2 regions of the Clostridium neuense genome follow, and region 2 is predicted to be linked to the other one. Evidence: predicted binding sites of a transcription regulator. Region 2 holds the regulator's gene; the other holds the start of a gene.
What was found. The regulator HrcA, encoded in region 2, represses chaperone genes, less so after heat shock. The targets are predictions, from matches to a motif close to TGTTAGCACTCNNNNNNNNNGAGTGCTAACA.
Positions count from the first base shown of each region.

Region 1: the regulator HrcA is predicted to act here: its motif matches at 6,728-6,758, upstream of ACJDT4_RS21630 (co-chaperone GroES).

Region 1 is NZ_JBJIAA010000024.1:7,066-17,945, reverse strand. Features, by position in the region: gene guaA (glutamine-hydrolyzing GMP synthase) at 1-1,022, opposite strand, end outside; gene guaB (IMP dehydrogenase) at 1,054-2,511, opposite strand; purine riboswitch at 2,627-2,724, opposite strand; gene ACJDT4_RS21640 (GGDEF domain-containing protein) at 2,917-4,671, shown strand; gene groL (chaperonin GroEL) at 4,711-6,345, opposite strand; gene ACJDT4_RS21630 (co-chaperone GroES) at 6,386-6,673, opposite strand; gene ACJDT4_RS21625 (TIGR01906 family membrane protein) at 6,966-7,622, shown strand; gene ACJDT4_RS21620 (TVP38/TMEM64 family protein) at 7,627-8,373, opposite strand; gene ACJDT4_RS21615 (DNA-3-methyladenine glycosylase family protein) at 8,572-9,450, opposite strand; gene ACJDT4_RS21610 (3-hydroxybutyryl-CoA dehydrogenase) at 9,525-10,373, opposite strand; gene ACJDT4_RS21605 (electron transfer flavoprotein subunit alpha/FixB family protein) at 10,596-10,880, opposite strand, start outside.
Region 2 is NZ_JBJIAA010000009.1:143,170-154,049, reverse strand. Features, by position in the region: gene holA (DNA polymerase III subunit delta) at 1-446, shown strand, start outside; gene rpsT (30S ribosomal protein S20) at 506-772, opposite strand; gene gpr (GPR endopeptidase) at 975-1,961, shown strand; gene ACJDT4_RS12210 (stage II sporulation protein P) at 2,030-3,133, shown strand; gene ACJDT4_RS12205 (hypothetical protein) at 3,187-3,711, shown strand; gene lepA (translation elongation factor 4) at 3,847-5,655, shown strand; gene hemW (radical SAM family heme chaperone HemW) at 5,659-6,783, shown strand; gene hrcA (heat-inducible transcriptional repressor HrcA) at 6,971-8,008, shown strand; gene grpE (nucleotide exchange factor GrpE) at 8,026-8,649, shown strand; gene dnaK (molecular chaperone DnaK) at 8,672-10,540, shown strand; gene dnaJ (molecular chaperone DnaJ) at 10,733-10,880, shown strand, end outside.

The DNA of each region.
Region 1 (10,880 bases), on a different contig from region 2:
TTTATAGTTGCTGAAGTAGTTGTTCCGCTTTCAACAACATCTGGGTAAATTGTTCCTTGAACTAAGAAGTCTATTTGTCCAAGCTTATTTGCTTCCTCTTCAAATACTCTTATGAACTCTTCTCCTATTATCTTTCTCTTTCTTTCAGGATCAGAAACTCCTTTTAACTTTCCAAGAAATCTATCTTTAGCATTAACTCTTATAAGGTTCATATCAAACTGTTTTCTAAATATAGACTCAACTTGATCTCCTTCATCTTTTCTAAGAAGTCCGTGGTCAACAAATACACAGGTTAACTGTTTTCCTATAGCTTTGTGTACAAGCACTGCTGCAACAGATGAATCTACACCACCAGAAAGTGCACACAAAACTTTTTTATCTCCAACAATATCCTTTATTTGCTGAATTTTTTCTTCTGCAAAAGAAGACATTGACCAATCAGCTTTAAGCTTACAGATTTTAAATAAGAAGTTTGAGAAAAATTCTTTTCCAAAAGGCGTGTGTAAAACTTCTGGGTGAAATTGAACTCCGTATATATTTTTTTCTTCATTCATCATAGCTGCAACAGGACAAACCTTTGTATGAGCTACAACTTTAAAACCTTCTGGCACCTTTGCAACTGTATCTGTATGACTCATCCAGCAAGTGTTATCTACATCTATGCCATCAAAAAGCTTACAAGCATTGTCAAGTGTTACACCAGCTTTTCCGTATTCTCTAACTTCAGAACTTGTAACCTCTCCCCCAAGAGTATAAGTTACAAGTTGATGTCCATAGCATATTCCAAGTACTGGAACGCCTAAATTAAATATTTCCTTATCAACTCCAGGTGCATCTTCACCATAAACACTGTTTTGTCCGCCTGTAAAGATTATTGCACTTGGATTTTTTGCTTTTATTTTATCAATAGTATAAGTATATGGAACTATTTCACAATAAACATTGTGTTCTCTAACTCTTCTTGCTATAAGCTGATTGTATTGACCTCCGAAGTCAATAACTAGTACCATCTGTCTTTCCACCTTGCTACCTCCTACATTTTAAAATAATTTATTATTGGTTAACGCTATAATTTGGTGCTTCTTTAGTTATAGAGATATCATGTGGATGACTTTCTCTAAGTCCTGCTGAACTTTGAACTACGAAAGTAGCCTTTTCTGCAAGTTCAGGTAAAGTTCTTGAACCAAGGTATCCCATTCCAGATCTTATTCCTCCTAAAAGCTGGAACACTGTGTCAAGTACAGAACCTTTAAATGGGACTCTTCCTTCAACACCTTCTGGAACAAGCTTTTTGTTTCCTTCCTGGAAGTACCTGTCTTTACTACCGCATTTCATAGCTGCAAGAGAACCCATTCCTCTGTATACCTTGTAACTTCTTCCTTGATATATTTCAATTTCTCCTGGAGCTTCTTCGCAGCCTGCAAACATTGAACCCATCATTGTCACTTTGGCACCAGCTGCAAGAGCTTTTACTATATCTCCAGAGTATTTGATTCCACCATCTGCAATTATTGGAATTCCGTATTTATCAGCAACTTCAACAGCGTCCATAACTGCTGTAAGCTGAGGTACTCCAACACCTGCTACAACTCTAGTAGTGCATATTGATCCAGGTCCTATTCCAACCTTAACACAATCTGCTCCTGCTTCTATAAGATCTTTTACAGCTTCTCCTGTTGCAACATTTCCTGCAATAACTTGTAAGTCTGGGTATGCTGCTTTTATCTTTTTAACAGCCTCTAAAACTCCTTGTGAATGTCCATGTGCTGTATCAAGTACTATAACATCAACGCTTGCTTCAACTAAAGCTTTAACTCTATCCATCATATTATTTGTTACTCCAACTGCCGCACCACATAAAAGTCTTCCATGTTCATCTTTTGCTGCATTAGGGAATATTCTGACTTTTTCAATATCTTTTATTGTGATAAGTCCTTTTAACTTAAATTCATCATCTACCAAAGGAAGTTTTTCTATTTTATGCTCTTTTAAAAGATTTTTTGCCTCTTCAAGTGTTGTACCTTCTTTAGCTGTAATTAAATTTTCACTTGTCATAAGCTCGCTTATTTTTTTAGTAAAATCTTCTTCAAATACTATGTCTCTGTTTGTTATGATTCCAACAAGTTTTCCTGCTTTATCTGTTATAGGAACTCCAGATATTCTATATTTGCTCATTACATCAAGTGCATCTTGAATAGAATTATCTGCTGCCAATGAAAACGGATTTGTTATAACTCCATTTTCCTGTCTCTTCACTCTATCAACTTCGCTTGCTTGTTCTTCAATGGTCATGTTCTTATGAATTATTCCTATTCCACCTTCTCTTGCCATTGCTATAGCCATTTTTGATTCTGTAACAGTATCCATTCCAGCACTCATTAGGGGGATATTGAGCTTTATTTTTTTAGTTAAATTAGTTCTTAAATCAACTTCTTTTGGTAAAACTTCAGATTTGTTTGGAACTAGTAACACGTCGTCAAAAGTATAAGCTTGTTTTATAATTCTTCCCATTTATATATAACTTCCTTTCAAAAATAAAATTTTCAACTAAATTTAGTTTGTTCATATAGAAGATAAGCATACTAATTTTCTTTAGGAGTGAAAATTAGCATGCTTTAATGTAAAATAACACGCTCTAATCACTCATAGTCAGAAATTAACGGTTTCTGGTAGATACTCCCTGCCATATTCAGGGTATATATGAGTCTTATTAACTATTTTTATAATATATTTTATTCTCTATTTTATTCATAAATTTGCATTTTGTCAATCATTATCGACACATTTTTGATTAAAAAATTTCTTTTTACTATAATTCCCACTCAAACATTTTACTTAGATTTAACTCAAAATTTATATGTGCTCAATAAAAATGTTGTAATTTTAAAGTATTTAATTAAAATTGGAGATGAGAAAATGAGCACCCTAAGCGAACTAGAAAAAATAATAAAAACGCAAAGTATAAACACCGTATTTCAGCCTATTGTATCACTTAGCACAGGAGATATAATAGGATATGAAGCCTTAAGTAGGGGACCAGAAGACTCTCCCCTGTATATGCCAGAAAAATTATTTGAAGCAGCAGAAATTTACAAAAGAACCTGGGAGCTTGAACTTGCATGTAGAATTAAAGCTATTGAACGCTCTAAAAATATGCCCAATGGTAAATTACTTTTTTTAAATGTAGATCCTAAAATAATTAAGGATAAAAATTTTAAAAAAGGATTAACAAAAGAATTTCTATTAGAAAATAACATATCACCAGAAACTATAATATTTGAAATAACAGAAAAAACAGCTATACTTGATTACAAAAACTTCACTAGTATATTAAATAATTACACAAACCAAGGATATAAGATAGCTATAGATGACACTGGTTCAGGTTATTCTGGGTTAAAAACGATCTCTGAAACAAAACCAAATTATATAAAACTTGATATAGATCTTATACGAAATATAGATTCAGATTCATTTAAGCAATCTTTAATAAAAGCTTTTGTTTCCTTTGCAAAGTCAACAAAAATAAGCTTAATCGTAGAAGGAATAGAGACTAAGGAAGAATTAAAAGCCTTAATTGATTTAGGAGTTGATGCAGGTCAAGGTTTCTTTCTAAAAAAGCCATCTAACAATTTCTTAGAAATCCCCTTTGATGTAAAAAACCTTATCGCAAAATACAATGAATTAAAAACAAATTACATTTATGCATCTATAAATAGAATAGGTGATATTGCTCAAAAATACACTTGTTTTAAAAGTGAGGTTTTAAGTTCTACCATAAAAAATTATTTTTCAACTCATAAAGTTAACGGTGCCTGTATTGTAAAAAATGATATTCCTGTAGGTCTTGTTATGAAGCACACTCTAGATTCAATGCTTGCAACGCAATATGGAATCGTAATATTTTCAAAGCGACCCGTCTCCTTAATAATGGATACAAATGCACTTATAGTTGACTACAATACTGATGTAAATAAAGCCGCAAAGCTAGCAATGGAAAGATCAGATGATAAAATATACGACTATGTTATAGTAACTAAAGAAGGAAAGTATTACGGCATCGTAACAATAAAAAAATTACTTGAGTTTACAATAGCTATAGAAAAGGAATGTGCAAAGGAAATGAATCCTCTTACTGGTCTTCCTGGTAATGCTGTTATTGAAAGAACTATAGGTAAAACATTAATATCAAATAGTGATTATGGAATATTATATTTTGATTTAGATAATTTCAAAGTTTATAATGATACTTACGGCTTTGAAAATGGTGATAAAATACTCTTATTTACAGCAAACCTTATAAAAGATACTATTGATTCTTTGTTCCCTATAAATAGCTTTACAGGACATATAGGAGGAGATGATTTTGTATGTGTTATTGAAACCTCCTATAATAATTGTGAAAACTTAAGTAAGCTTATCATAAGCAAATTTGATGAAAAAGTAATTAACTTCTTTAATGAAGTTGATAAAAAAAATAAATATATAATAGCTTTCGATAGGAAAGGAAATAAGGATATCTTTAATTTGACCTCAATATCTATTGCTGGAGTTTATGGCAACATAAAAAAATTAGGAACAACTAGCAATCTTGCATTATATGTATCAAAAATAAAAAAGAAAAATAAACTTATAAAAAAGAGCAGTTTTATAATTGAAAAATTAAAATAAAAAAATCAAGAGAGCTAAAAACTCTCTTGATTTTTTATTTTAGTACATTCCGTCCATTCCCATTCCAGGTGCTCCTGGAACTCCTGGTGCTGCTTTCTCCTTTTCAGGAATATCAGCTACTGCACATTCAGTTGTAAGGAATGTAGAAGCAACTGAAGCTGCATTCTGAAGTGCTGATCTTGTAACCTTTGTAGGATCAACAATTCCAACCTTTATCATATCAACATATTTTTCACGTAAAGCATCAAAACCAATTCCCTTTTCACTGTTCATGATTTTTTCAATTATAACTGAACCTTCAAGTCCTGCATTTGCAGCTATCTGTCTTACTGGTTCTTCAAGAGCTCTAATTACTATGTTTATACCAAGTTGAGCATCTTGTTCTTCATCAGTCAATTTCTTTACTTCTGGAAGCACATCTATATAAGCAGTACCACCACCAGCGATTATGCCTTCTTCAACAGCTGCCTTTGTAGCTGCAAGAGCATCTTCGATTCTAAGTTTTCTTTCTTTAAGTTCAGTTTCTGAAGCTGCTCCAACTTTGATAACTGCAACTCCACCAGCAAGTTTTGCGAGTCTTTCTTGAAGTTTTTCTCTATCAAAATCTGAAGTTGTTTCTTCTATTTGAGCTCTTATTTGAGCAACTCTATCATGTATTTCATTCTTGTCGCCTTTTCCGTTTACAACTGTAGTGTTTTCTTTTGTTATCTTAACACTCTCAGCTCTACCAAGCATATCAAGAGTAACATCTTTTAAATCTTTTCCAAGTTCTTCTGATATTACTTCTCCACCTGTAAGAATAGCTATATCTCTTAACATTTCTTTTCTTCTATCACCAAAGCCTGGTGCTTTTACAGCAACGCAAGTAAATGTTCCTCTTAATTTATTAACAACTAATGTTGCTAAAGCTTCTCCTTCAACATCATCAGCAATTATTAAAAGTTTCTTTCCTTGCTGAACTATTTGCTCAAGTATTGGAAGAACTTCTTGTATATTTGATATTTTCTTATCTGTAATAAGTATATATGGATCATCAAGTGCAGCTTCCATTTTTTCGCTGTCTGTTACCATGTATGGACTTAAATATCCTCTATCAAACTGCATTCCTTCAACAACATCAAGTTCAGTTCCCATTGTTTTTGATTCTTCAACAGTTATAACACCTTCGTTGCCTACCTTTTCCATTGCATCAGCAATTAATTTCCCTATTTCAGGATCAGCAGCTGATATTGAAGCAACTCTTGCTATGTCTTCTTTACCATTTATAGGTTTTGATATTTTCTTTAATTCTTCAACTGTTAAAGCAACAGCTTTTCTAATTCCATTTCTTATAAGCATTGGATTAGCTCCAGCTGTAACATTCTTTAAACCTTCTCTTATTATTGCTTGTGCAAGAAGTGTTGCTGTAGTAGTACCATCTCCAGCTACATCATTTGTTTTAGTAGCAACTTCTTTTACAAGTTGTGCTCCCATGTTTTCATATGGATCTTCAAGTTCTATTTCTCTTGCAATACTTACACCATCATTTGTTATAAGAGGTGCTCCAAATTTTTTATCTAAAACAACATTTCTTCCTTTTGGTCCAAGAGTAACTTTTACTGTATTAGCAAGTTTATCTACACCTTTTTGCATAGCTCTTCTTGCGTCTTCTCCGTATAATATTTGCTTTGCCATTTTAAAATCCCTCCCGAATTTATAAATAGTTTAAATTGAATTAGTCTTCTACTATTCCTAAAATATCGTCTTGTTTTACAATTAATAATTCTTCACCATCAATTTTTACTTCAGTACCGCTGTATTTTGAGAAAAATACTTTATCTCCTACTTTTACATCCATTTTTACTTCTTTTCCTTCAACGATTCCGCCAGGACCAACTGCTATTACTGCTGCAAGCTGTGGCTTTTCCTTAGCTGCACCAGGTAATACTATTCCGCTTTTAGTAGTCTCCTCTGCTTCTAATCTCTTAATTACAACTCTGTCTCCAAGTGGTCTAACTTTCATTTTTAAGTCCCTCCTTAAAAATTATATTAAAAATTTTATTAACTTTATAATTTTTATTAGCACTCATTAATATTGAGTGCTAACACAATTATTATAATAATTAATAGTGGATATATTGGCAAATACAGTATGACATGCTATTTGGTTAATGTTAGCCATTATAGCAAATTATCATTGATTAAATCTTTTTTTTGTTAATTTTCTCTTTTTAGCTATCAATAGCAAATTGAATAAAAATTTTTCCATTTGTCAATAATTTTTAATACAAACTCTTATGAAAGCGGTGAATAATTTGAAAATAATATTGCCTTTAACTAAAGCATTTTTTTCACTATTATTGACCTTCATAACTATTTTGTTTTTTACAAAAATAACAATGAACTTAAAACCAATTTACTATTATGATGCACTAAATTTAAACATAATAGAAGAGTATAACCTACATATTGAAAAATATACCCCGGACACTGAATATTTAAATTCCATTTCTCTCAAAACAAATTACAATTACATAATAAATTATATACAAAATCCTAGAAAAGAAGTATTTAAACTTCCAACTATACCTTTTTCTTTAAATGGCAAAAGGCATTTCGAGGATGTAAAAAATACAATAACATATAGTGAATATATATTTATATCTTCTATAATATTATTCATACTAGTTTCCCTTATATCAAAAAAAAATTATGTTCTTTTTTGTCTAAAAAGCAGTGGAAAACAACTTATTATAATATCTATTTTTTCATTATTTATTTCATTTTTTGGTTTTAGTGAATTATTTGATTCATTTCACAAAATTATATTTAAAAATGATTATTGGATTTTTGATCCGCAATATGATCCCGTTATACTAATACTTCCTGAAAACTATTTTATGCACTGTGCTGCTGTAATTTTATTTTTTTCATTGCTTGCAGGTATATTATTTTATATAAAAGGGAAGTAACATTTCAACTATCTTTTCGCGATCTTTTTTTTATAATATTTTTCAATATTTTTTCTCCCTTTATAGTTCCTATTATAAATAAAATAGTCATTATAGCAGCAATTACTACAAGAGGGAGAATGTTACCCTCAGTCAGCTTATTCCCAAAATAAGCTGAAATAAATATACCTGGGAGCCTTCCAAGAGTTGAATATATCATAAATTTTTTCCCACTAACTCCAGACGCTCCACACAAATATGCTAATATGTCCTTCGGAAGTCCTGGTATAAGATAAATAAAAAATATTGCAGCTGCTGCATTATCACTTTTTAAAAATTTTCTAAATTTAGATGCATTATTTTGAGCTGTAATTTTTTCTATAAAAGGTTTTCCCAAAAAATTTGAAAGAAAAAAAGCTCCAGCACTTCCTATTGTTATTCCAGCAACAGATATCATGCTTCCATAAAATGTACCAAAAACATACCCGCCTGCAATTTGAACTATTTCACCTGGTATAAAAAAGACAATTACCTGTGCTATTTGCATAACCAAAAAAGCAAGCATGCTGTACTTTCCATATGACAATATGAATCTTTTTACCTTTTCAGTATCTTTCATCATATAAAAATATTTTGAGTAATATACGTAAGCACAGTATGCAAAAAAAGCAAGAAGCATTATTCCACCAATCTGTACTTTATATTTTATAATCTTTTGATATATAATCTTTATTTTATTAGATATGATATTAAAAAAGCCTTTTAAACTCATTAAATTCACTTCCAAGGTTAATATTTAATAACAGATACTATTATATCAAAGGTTTTGTGAAAGCGTAAATGCTAATGGCAATTGTTAACATAAATTTATTTAAATTTTTAAGTAGATCATCTATTTATTTCTCATAAAATTCGTAAAAGTATCGAGATTTTATAGAAATAAATAGTGACTTACTAAAAAAATTATATATTATACCTGTATTTTGTTTTCCCTAGCATAATAAAATAAATACTGCTGTGCAAAACCTGATAGATTTCCAAACCTATTTCTTCCAAAATCTCGTATCTTCTTAAGTGATACATCTGGAGCTACATAAAATTTCATCATAGCTTTTTTAACCCAAACATCTACTGGAAAAGCTGAATATTTTTTCATTGAAAATAACATTATGCAGTCTGCAACTTTAGGTCCTACTCCCATTAGTTTTTGAAGTTCTTTATGGCATCCATCATCATCAAGAGAAGCTATAAAGTTTAAGTCAACCTCACCATTATATACTTTATCAATAGTATCTTTTAAATATTTTGCTCTAAATCCAGTACTACATTCTTCAAAGTCCTTCTCACTTCCAGAATGAAGTTTTTCAACTGTCGGAAAAGAATAGAAAACTTCATCCTTATATATAATCTTTTCCCCCCACTTTTTACTTATATTTTCTATAGCCCTTTTAATCATAGGAATTCTATTATTAGCAGAAATTATAAAAGATATAAGCATTTCAAGCTTTTCTTGATTTAAAATTCTTATTCCATATCCAAAATCAACAGATTTCTTTAATAAAGTATCCTTGCTAAGTTCTTCTTTTATTTCTCCATAATCCCTATTTAAATCAAAATATTCGCACCATACATTTCTAAATTCATCTTCATTTGTATTATATATTAATACATCATTTTCTCTTTTTTCTACTTCTATAACCTTTCCAAAAGCAACACCCACATAATTACCATTTGATCTCCTATTCCATCTAAAACACTGACCGCAATCAAATATGTGGCTAAGCTCAAAATTTTTTACATTTGTTATTAAAATTCCATCATCAATATTTTTAATTTTACTGTAATCCATTCATAAACGCCTCCTATGTATATATTTTATCATATAAAAAAATCCCCATACTTAAATGAGGATTTTGGATGTTATTATTTTGAATAATCGTAAAAACCTTTTCCAGTTTTTCTTCCAAGCCATCCAGCTCTTACATATTTCTTTAATAATGTATGTGGTCTATATTTAGAATCTCCTGTTTCTGAATATAAAACATTCATTATAGCAAGACATATGTCAAGACCTATAAAATCTCCTAATTCTAATGGTCCCATTGGATGATTTGCTCCAAGCTTCATAGCTTTATCTATATCTTCTACAGAAGCTATTCCTTCTGCATATATTCCAACTGCTTCGTTAATCATTGGAATTAATATTCTATTTACAACAAATCCTGGTGCTTCTGCAACTTCTACAGGATCTTTTCCTATAGCAACAGCACATTCTTTTACAGCATCAAAAGTTTCCTGTGAAGTGGCAATTCCTCTTATTACTTCAACAAGCTTCATAACAGGAGCTGGATTAAAGAAATGCATTCCTATAACCTTATCAGGTCTCTTAGTTGCTGATGCTACTTCTGTTATAGAAAGAGATGATGTATTTGATGCAAGTATAGTTTCTGGTTTGCATATATTATCTAAGTCAGCAAATATTTGTTTCTTTATATCCATTCTTTCAACTGCTGCTTCAACTACAAGATCACAATCAGCTGCCATATTAAGGTCAACTGTTCCTGTAACTCTCTTTAATATTTCAGCTTTACCAGCTTCGTCCAATTTTCCTTTTTTAACTAATCTTGAAAGATTTTTATCTATAGTAGCTAATCCTCTTTCAACAAATTCATCTTTAATATCTCTTATAACTACTTCTAATCCTTTAGCTGCAAATGCTTGAGCAATTCCTGCTCCCATTGTACCTGCACCTATAACACATACTTTTTTCATTACACTAGCCTCCTATTTCATTTCAATATAATTTAACTTATACACCTTAAAAATAACTAAATAAATATATTATTTTCAAAATGCATAAGTTTAATTCTATTTTATTGCCAGATAATAAATTGTAGCGAAACCAGCTCAACTTCAAACTATATATGCTCATAATTTCTTAAAAATAATATTTTGAAACATAACTAGTTTAAGTTTCGCGGTAATTTCACCCTATTAGTTGTTAGCTGCTTTAATTTGAGCAATTAATTCAGGTATAACTTTATTTAAGTCTCCTACAATTGCTAAATCTGCAACTTTCATTATTGGTGCTTCTGCATCTTTATTTATAGCAATTATGTAATCTGAATCCTGCATTCCTGCTAAATGCTGAATAGCTCCTGATATACCACATGCAATATAAAGTTGTGGTCTTACTGTCTTACCTGTCTGACCAACTTGAAGGTCTTTATCTACCCATTCTTTTTCAATTGCTGCTCTTGAAGCTGCTATAGTTCCACC
Region 2 (10,880 bases):
TGTGTTGCTATGCGGAAGATAGGGATATAACTCATGATGATATAGAATTATTATGCCATCCTAAGGAGAGCAATGACATATTTAACCTGGTTGATTTTATATCTCAATCAAAACCAGAAAAGGCCATTGAAATATTAAATGAAATCATGTTTAAAGGGGAAAAAGCCAGCGTTATACTATATATGATAGAAAGGCAATTTAGAATAATGCTTAATTTAAGAATAGGCATGGAAAAAGGGAAAAGTAAAGAAGCTCTTTCTAAGGAATTGAGATTAAACATATACATATGTGATAAAATGATGAATCAATGCAAGAACTTTAGTGTAAACAAGCTTGTAAAGGCAATTGATCTGTGTTTAAGTACGGAAAAAGAACTCAAGAGCTTATCTGGAGAGGCAAAGTTTAAAATGGAGCTTTTAATAATTAATATAGCGATTTTGAGATGAGTTTAAAAGCAGTACTTATAAAAAATCAAAAATAAAAAACCGGATAAACCGGTTTTTTTCTATGCGTTTAAAGCATTCAATCTAAAAGCTAATCTTGACTTTTTTCTTGCAGCTTTATTTTTATGAATTATACCTTTAGAAGCAGCCATATCTAAAGATACAGAAACTGTTTTATAAGCTTTTGTAGCTTCTTCAACATTTTTAGCTTCAACAGCACTTTCGAATTTCTTTATGTAAGTCTTTAAAGCTGACTTAACCATTTTATTTCTAAGAGTTTTTGTTTCGATTACTTTTATTCTTTTTTTAGCTGATTTTATATTTGCCATTTTTTCACCACCTCAAATTTTATATAACCACACAGCTTTGGGGAAATCTGCGTATAAGTAACATCCATATTTAACGTTTAACAAAAGCCATTATAGCATTAATGGAGAGATTTATCAAGTGAAATTTATACAATTTAAGAATAGTATAAGTGAATTAAGGAAAAATAAAGATAAATTAATGTGTAACTAAGGAGGATTTAATATGATTAGCATTAGAACTGACCTTGCTATCGAGGCTACAGAAATATATTCTAAGGAAAATAAAAAAGGTGCTATAGATGGAGTTGCAGTAGAAAACAGTTCAGAAGATGATGTTAAAATTACAAGAGTGGATATAAAAAATGATGAAGGAGAAAGAAGTTTAAATAAGCCTAAAGGAACATATATTACATTAGATATACCTAAGCTTACCAATTATGAACAAGAAGATATTGATAGAGTAGGTAAAATATTAGGCAAGGAAATACTAGAGATTATTAAGAATACGAATTTTCGTGAGGATATGACAGCTTTAGTAGTAGGCCTTGGAAATTGGAACATTACGCCTGATGCACTTGGACCTAGGGTTATCTCTAAAATTATGATTACAAGGCATTTAAAGGAGTACATACCAGACAGCATAGATGAAGGTATAAGACCTGTATGCGGTATTGCTCCAGGAGTTTTAGGCATAACGGGCATGGAAACAGGTGAGATAATAAGAGGTATAGTTGATAGAATAAAGCCTAATCTCGTAATATGCATAGATTCTTTGGCGTCAAGAAAGATGGAAAGAGTAAATTCAACCATTCAAATAGGAAACACTGGAATATCTCCTGGGTCTGGAATAGGAAATAAAAGGATGGAAATAAGCGAAAAAACATTGGGAATACCGGTTTTGGCTATAGGCGTTCCTACTGTAGTGGATGCTGCTACTATGGCTAATGATACTATAGATCTTGTTATAGAAGAGATGACTGGTGCGGCTACAAAGGGTAGTGGTTTTTACAATATGCTAAAGGAGATTGATAAATCAGAAAAGGAAAAAATGATACACGAGATACTTGATCCATATATAGGAAACTTAATGGTTACTCCTAAGGAAGTAGATATGGTAGTAGATGTTTTATCTAAAGTGATATCAACGGGAATAAATGTTGCACTTCAGCCAGCACTTGAACTTAAGGAGATAAGTAAATATATAGGCTGAGTGCTATATAATTTTATTGTAATAAAATCACATTTTCCAAGTATATTTTATATAGGAGGGATGTGGTGATGTATTATAAAAGATTGATTAACGGAGATAAAGATAAGCTTATAGTAAAAATAAGTATATTTACGCTTTTGATAAACCTGCTAATTTTTATGTGCATTTTTAATACAGTTAAAGCAGGAGCGGATAAGAAGAATTCTAGAAATAATGTAGCTTATATTCAAATAATTAATTATGCACTACCATCAGTCAAAGTTTTAAACTTTGATGAAGAAGATATGAGTGAAAATAGTTATTCTATAAAGAACTTGGCATTATCACTTATTGGAGTAGATATATATAATCCTGAAAAAATACTATCAAAGGAAGTATCCTGCTTTAATGGTGACGTATCAGAAAGTAAAATGGCATTTAATGATAATAAGGATAATGGTGACACTGGCGATTTTAGCCTAAATAGCAGTGATATATCAAAAGAGTCAGCAGGAGATAAAACATCGAGTGATTCAAAGAGTACTACTTCTGCGGCATACGATCCTAAGCTAAAGAAAACATTAGATGAATCTAAACCAGAAGTTTTGATATATCATAGCCATACCACCGAAAGCTATAAGCCTTACAATGAAGATGATTTTGATGATGATCATAATGTATGTGCTGTTGGAGATGAACTTGTAAAGGAACTTGAACAAAATTATGGAATATCTGCAATAAACGATAAAACACTTCATAATGCAGTATATACTAAAAGTTATACACGTTCTGGAGAAACCTTAGATAAGTATTTAAAGAAATATGGTGACTTTAAAATGATAATTGATATGCATAGGGATTCTAGCCCTAGTAAAGATGCTGTTACTGCTAAAATAAATGGAGAAAACGTTGCTAAATTTATGTTTGTAATGGCAAGGAAGAATCCTCATTACAGTAAAAATATAGCTTTAGTTAACGGACTTCTTTCAATTACAAATAAATATTTTCCTCAGCTGTGTATTGGAAGTGGAATATATCCATATGATTATGGTACAAATTATTTTAATCAGGCAAAAAGCAATAATGCATTTTTGATTGAAATAGGTTCTCAAGTAAATACTTTAGATGAAGCAAAGGCTACACAAAAATATATAGCTAGAATTATTGCAGAGTATTTAAATGGAAAAAAATGAATAATAAATTGAAAAAAGTGCATCCTTATAATTAGGAGGTGCTTTTTTTATTTATGACAAAAAAGTTAAAAGTAATTTTTATAAGTATATTAGTGATCATAACCCTAGTTTCAATTTGCATTAATAATGTACAACTAAATAGAAATATATATTGCAATGATTTACATATAAAAAAAAGTAAACAAGATTTAATGAGCAAGACTAACGATTACAATTTAGATGATATGGAAAAGCATCTTGACTATTTGGAAAATAAAGATGAAAATAGCAAAGAAAAAAATAAGATTTCTGAGGTTATTGAAAAAGTTTATGTTCCTAAAGTTAGAATACTTTTTAGATCCAATCCTTTTGATGCAAGAATAGAAACTGAGAATTATAAATTTTATATTAACAATGAAATTACATTTACACTTGAAAACAAATTTACAAATATAAATAATGCATTTTTAAATTATGAAAATGAAGTAAGCTTAAGGTTTAAAGAAATTGAAAAGGAAACATATGCATTTGAAACAACTTTTAATAAAAATATAGAAAATAGTTTAAAAAATCTAAAAACTACAATGAACAAACTGTAAAAGTTTCTATTGTTGACAAAAAACCTTCTATATATGCTATAATTTATTTTGATTTATAAACGTTTGAAAATAATATTTAAAAGTTAGATGGATGTTTTTTAAATGCAATTATAATATTAAAGGGGGATTTGCAGCATGCAGAGTAATAGGCAAAAACATATAAGGAATTTTTGTATAGTTGCACACATAGATCACGGAAAATCAACACTTGCAGATAGGCTTTTAGAGATAACGGGAACTCTTACAGAAAGAGAAATGGAACAGCAGGTTCTTGATAATATGGATATAGAAAGAGAAAGAGGTATTACTATAAAATCACAGGCTGCAAGGCTCATATATAAAAGACCCTCCGATGGAGAAGAGTATACTCTTAATTTGATTGATACTCCAGGTCATGTAGATTTTAACTACGAAGTATCAAGGAGTTTGGCTGCTTGTGAGGGAGCAGTACTTGTGGTAGATGCTACTCAAGGAATACAGGCTCAGACCTTAGCAAATTGTTATATGGCAGTAGACCACGACTTAGAAGTTGTGCCTGTTATAAATAAGATAGATTTACCAAGTGCGAGACCAGATGAGGTGAAAAACGAAATAGAGGATGTAATAGGAATAGAGGCTCAGGATGCACCGCTTATTTCAGCAAAAACTGGACTTAATATTCAGGATGTACTTGAAGCTGTAGTAGAAAAAATACCATGTCCTAATGGTGATGAGAATAAACCTTTAAAGGCACTTATATTTGATTCATATTATGACAGCTATAGAGGTGTAGTATGCCATGTAAGAGTAATTGATGGAGTTATAAAAGCTGGAACAAAAGCTAAGCTTATGGCCACTAACAAAGAATATGAAATTACAGAGGTTGGTGTTTTTATTCCTGATTATCTTAAGGTTGACGAATTAAGAGCAGGAGATGTTGGATATGTTACAGCATCCATAAAAAATGTAAGAGATGCAAGAGTTGGAGATACCATGACAGATGCGGATAACCCAGCAAGTGAAAGGCTTGAAGGTTATAGACCTGCTATACCAATGGTATACAGTGGAATATATCCTGTAGATGGAGCAAAATATCCAGAATTAAAAGATGCACTTGAAAAGCTCAGAGTAAATGATGCAGCTTTAAATTTTGAACCAGAAACTTCTGTAGCACTTGGCTTTGGATTTAGATGCGGTTTTCTTGGGCTTTTGCATATGGAAATAATACAGGAGAGAATAGAAAGGGAATTTAATCTTGATATTATAATTACAGCGCCATCAGTTGTTTATAAGATAAAGAAAACAGACGGAGAACTTATAGATATTACTAATCCTGCTAATCTTCCAGAAACTACGGAAATAGATTATATGCAGGAACCAATTGTAAAGGCACAAATAATTACTCCTTCTGATTATGTTGGAGCTGTTATGGAGCTTTGCCAGAATAAAAGAGGCAACTTTATTGACATGCAGTATATAGAAACCACAAGAGTTATGTTAAATTATATAATTCCTTTAAATGAAATAATATATGATTTTTTTGATGCGTTAAAGTCAAGAACAAAGGGCTATGCATCTTTTGATTATGAGCTTAATGGATATGAAAAAACAGAATTAGTAAAGCTGGATTTGCTGCTTAATGGAGAAGTAGTGGATGCACTTTCAATGATTGTTCCTAAGGAAAGGGCTTACGGAAAAGGAAGGGCTATAGCTGAAAAATTAAAGGAAATTATACCAAGGCAGCTGTTTGAAATACCTATTCAAGCGGCAGTTGGTGGAAAAGTTATAGCAAGAGAAACTGTAAAGGCAATGAGAAAAGATGTTCTTGCAAAGTGCTATGGTGGAGATATTTCTAGAAAGAGAAAGCTTCTTGAAAAGCAAAAAGAAGGAAAAAAGAGAATGAGACAGGTTGGAAGTGTTCAAATTCCTCAGGAAGCATTTATGTCCATACTGAAGGTGGATTAATTTATGGAAAACTTAGGTTTATATATACACATTCCTTTTTGTAAAAGGAAATGCTTGTATTGTGATTTCCCATCTTATTGTTCTATGGAAAATTATATGATTGATTATGCTAGAGCATTGTGCATTGAAATGGAAAACAAGTGTAAGGGTAAAAAATTTAGCACTATATTTATTGGAGGAGGAACTCCAAGCTACTTGTCCATGGAAGCCTGGAAAATTTTAAAAGAAACTTTATGCAAAATTAATAAATATGAAGATTGTGAGTTTACAGTTGAATGTAATCCGGGTTCATTTGATAGGGATAAGCTTGAAATCATAAGGAGCGCCGGTGCAAATAGGATAAGCATAGGGCTTCAAGCGTGTCAAGATGAACTTTTGGAAAGTTTGGGAAGAATTCATAACTTTAGTGGGTTTTTAAAAGGCTTTGAGATGGCAAGAGACATTGGATTTGAAAATATAAATATAGATTTAATGTTTGCTATTCCAAAGCAGAGCTTTAATCAGTGGAAAGAGACTTTAGAGACGGTAAATATATTAAAACCAGAGCATATTTCGTGCTACAGTCTTATTGTTGAAGAAGGAACTCCATTTTATAAAATGAATGAAGAAGGAAAATTGGTGCTTCCAGAAGAAGAAGTTGAAGTTAAAATGTATAACTTTACTGTGGAGTTCTTAAAGAAGAACGGATATAAACAGTATGAAATATCAAACTTTTCTAAAGAGAATAAAGAGTGCAAGCATAACTTAATATATTGGAGTATGGATGAGTATATAGGCTGTGGAGCCTCTGCTCATTCTTATTTTAACGGTATAAGGAATAAAAATGAGGATAATGTAAAAAGATATATTGAGAAAATTTTAAGTGGTTTAGATGCATCAATTGAAAAGCATAAAAATTGCAAAGAGGAAAATATGGAAGAGTTCATGTTTTTAGGACTCAGGAAGACCGATGGAATAAGAATAAGTGATTTTAAAAATAGATATAATATTAATATTTTTGATATATATGGTTCTGTAATTAGGAAATATGAAAGTTTAGGACTTATTAAAATTCAAAGTGATAAAATTTTTTTAACAGAAGAAGCAGTGCATATTTCTAATTCTATAATGTCTGATTTTATTCTATGATGATATTTAAAGAAAAATAGAGAAAAACAAGCAAAAAATAAAAATATTTTTGATATTTAACTTATAAGCTTAAAAATGAGATTTTTGCGTAAAGTAAGATGTATTGACAAATACAAATCAAGGTGTTATTTTATAAACATAGTCATTAGCACTCAAACAAGGTGAGTGCTAATAAAGAGGTGAGAATATGGAAATGGAGGAAAGAAAACTTAAAATCCTTCAAGCAATAATAAATGACTATATAAGCACTGGTGAGCCTGTAGGATCAAGAACTATTGCAAAAAAATATGATTTAGGTATAAGTTCTGCCACTATAAGAAATGAAATGGCGGATCTTGAGGATATGGGCTATATAGAACAACTTCACACTTCTTCAGGAAGAAAACCTTCTGATAAGGGATATAGACTTTATGTAGATAAGCTTATGAAAGTACCTAGAATATCACCAGAGGAAGAGATGATAATAAAAGCAAAGATAATTGATGAAGCTCTTTTTGAAGTTGACAAAATTATCAAGCAGGCTATGTCCTTAATTTCTGATATGACTAAGCTTACATGTATAGTTAAAGCTTCATCAGCTGATAAAAGTTATATAAAATCCATACAGCTTATTAATGTTTCTTCAAACAGTGTATTATGCGTAATAATAACTGATAATGGATTTATTAAAGATAGTATTATAAGAATATCAAAGAGTGTTAGTGATGAAAACTTAATGAAAATGACGGCTTTAATTAATGAAAGAATAAAAGGTCTTACTATAGAAGAGATAAATTTAGAAGTAATAAATAACCTTAAAAATGATTTGCGAGGTTATGAAGATATATTCTCGTCTATAATTACAAATATATACACTATATTAAAGCAATCAGATTCATCTAGAGTTTATATGGAAGGAACGACAAACATATTCAATTATCCTGAGTTTAGGGATATTGAAAAGGTTAGAGATTTTCTTTCACTTGTAGGAAACAATGAAATAATTAAAAATCTTTTTGGTGCTTCAGATGGATTTACCATAAGCATAGGAAATGAAAATAATGTTTTTGAGGCTAAGGAATGCAGCATAATTTCATCGGTATACGGTGTGAATGGAAGACCATTTGGGTCTATTGGAGTTATTGGACCTACAAGGATACCTTATTCTAATGTTATAAGAGTTATAAAGGAAGTTGTTGATCAAATCAACGATAATTTAACTAGATTATATGATAATGATGAATAAAGCAAGAGGTGAAGTTGATGAAAAATAATAAAAAAGATAATAAAAAAGCTCAAGAAAATAAAGATGAAGTTTTAGAAGAAGATGAGTCAGTCTTAAAAGAGAGCCAAGAAAATGAGGAGAAAAAAATAGAGGGAGAAGAAGAAAAGAAAGAAGCTCCTGAAAAGAAAGAGTTAGAAGATATGAAAATATTAAATTCTAAATTAAAAGATGAAAATGAAAAGTTATCAAACGAACTTGGAACTATTAAAGATAGGCTTTTAAGACTAACAGCAGAATATGAAAATTATAGAAAAAGAACTGCTAAAGAAAAAGAAGGCATATATACTGATGCATGTAGTGATGTGATAAATGAAATGCTTCCATCTTTAGATAATCTAGAGAGAGCTGCTACAGCTAATGGAAATGCTGAAGATATAAAAAAAGGTATTGATATGACAATAAGGCAGTTTAAAGGTGCTCTTGAGAAACTCGGTGTTGAGGAAATACCAGGTGAAGGTACATTTGATCCTAATTTCCACAATGCTGTTATGCATATTGAAGATGAAAACTATGGAGAAAGTGAAATAGTTGAAGTTCTTCAAAAGGGATATAAAAGAGGAGATAAGGTATTAAGACATAGTATGGTAAAGGTAGCAAACTAATAATATATAGGAGGTTTTTATTATGTCAAAAGTTATAGGTATTGATTTAGGAACAACAAATTCATGTGTGGCTGTTATGGAAGGTGGAGAACCTGTTGTTATAGCTAATGCTGAGGGTGCAAGAACTACTCCTTCAGTAGTATCATTTCAGAAAAATGGAGAAAGACTTGTAGGTCAGGTTGCAAAAAGGCAAGCAATAACAAACCCTGATAAGACAATTATATCTATAAAGAGAGAAATGGGAACATCCCATAAAGTATCAATAGATGGAAAAGATTATACACCACAAGAAATTTCAGCAATGATACTTCAAAAATTAAAGGCTGATGCAGAAGCTTATTTAGGAGAAACAGTTACTCAAGCAGTTATAACTGTTCCAGCATACTTTAATGACAGCCAAAGACAAGCAACAAAGGATGCAGGAAAAATAGCTGGTCTTGAAGTTTTAAGAATAATAAACGAACCAACAGCAGCATCACTTGCATATGGTCTTGATAAAATGGATACAAACCAGAAGATATTTGTTTATGACCTTGGTGGTGGTACATTTGATGTATCTATACTTGAACTTGGAGATGGAGTATTTGAAGTTAAATCAACAAATGGTAATACTCGTCTAGGTGGAGATGACTTCGACCAGAAAATAATGGATTACATTGCAGAAGAGTTTAAGAAAGAAAATGGAATAGATTTAAGAAACGACAAAATGGCACTTCAAAGATTAAAAGAAGCTGCTGAAAAAGCAAAAATAGAATTATCATCTTCAATGCAGACTAACATAAATCTTCCATTTATAACTGCAGATGCAACAGGTCCAAAGCATATAGATATGAATTTAACTAGAGCTAAATTTAATGAATTAACTCATGATTTAGTTCAAGCAACAATAGAGCCAATGAAGAAAGCACTTAACGATGCAGGACTTTCAATAAATGAAGTAGATAAAGTAGTACTTGTCGGTGGTTCAACAAGAATTCCAGCTGTTCAAGAGGCAGTTAAGCAGTTTACAGGAAAAGAACCTTCAAAGGGAGTTAATCCTGATGAATGTGTTGCAGTTGGAGCTTCAATACAGGCAGGAGTTTTAACAGGAGATGTTAAAGATGTACTTCTTCTTGATGTTACACCTCTTACTCTTGGAATAGAAACTTTAGGAGGAGTTGCAACTCCATTAATAACTAGAAACACTACAATACCTACAAGAAAGAGTCAGGTATTCTCAACAGCAGCAGATAATCAGCCATCAGTTGAAATTAATATAGTACAGGGTGAAAGAAAAATGGCTGCTGACAATAAGAGCCTTGGAAGATTTACTCTTGATGGAATAGCACCAGCTCCAAGAGGAATACCTCAAATAGAAGTAACCTTTGATATAGATGCAAATGGTATAGTAAATGTTTCTGCTAAAGATAAGGGAACAGGAAAAGAATCACATATCACAATTACAGCTTCAACAAACTTAACAGATGAAGAAATAGATAAGGCTGTAAAGGATGCAGAAAAATTTGCAGAAGAAGATAAGAAAAAGCAGGAAAAAATAGAAGTTAAAAATAATGCAGATCAAATGATCTTCCAGACCGAAAAAACATTAAAAGATCTTGGAGATAAAGTAGCTGCTGAGGATAAAACTAATATCGATTCAAAATTAGAAGCTCTTAAGAAAATTAAAGATAGTGACGATACAGAAGCTATAAAGAAAGCATCAGAAGATTTAACTCAAGCTTTGTATGCAGTAACTACTAAAATTTATCAACAAAATCCAGGAGCAGCTCCACAGGGAGATCCTAATGCTGCAGGAGCTGGAAATGCAGGAGCAAATCCAGGAGCTGGAGCAGGTCACGGCGGAGATGATAATGTAGTTGATGCAGATTTTAAAGTTGATAATGATAAATAAAAAAATATTTGAAAAAAATTAATTTATAAGTATAATTAAAGGGAAACCAATGTTAAGAGTGATTGAATGTTTAATTTAGTTTGAAAACTTAATTTGTTTCCTGAATGTAAGGGAATGGGTTTTTACCCTTCCCTTAATTTTGAGTTAACGAAGATTTAGTAATATAATTGTAGATTTTGGGTGGTGAAAGGGATGGCAAAAAAAGACTACTATGAAGTACTTGGGCTTCAAAAAGGAGCCTCAGAAGACGAAATAAAAAAAGCATTTAGAAAACTTGCAATAAAGTATCATCCTGACAAGAACAGAGGGAACAAAGAGGCTGAGGAAAAATTTAAAGAGA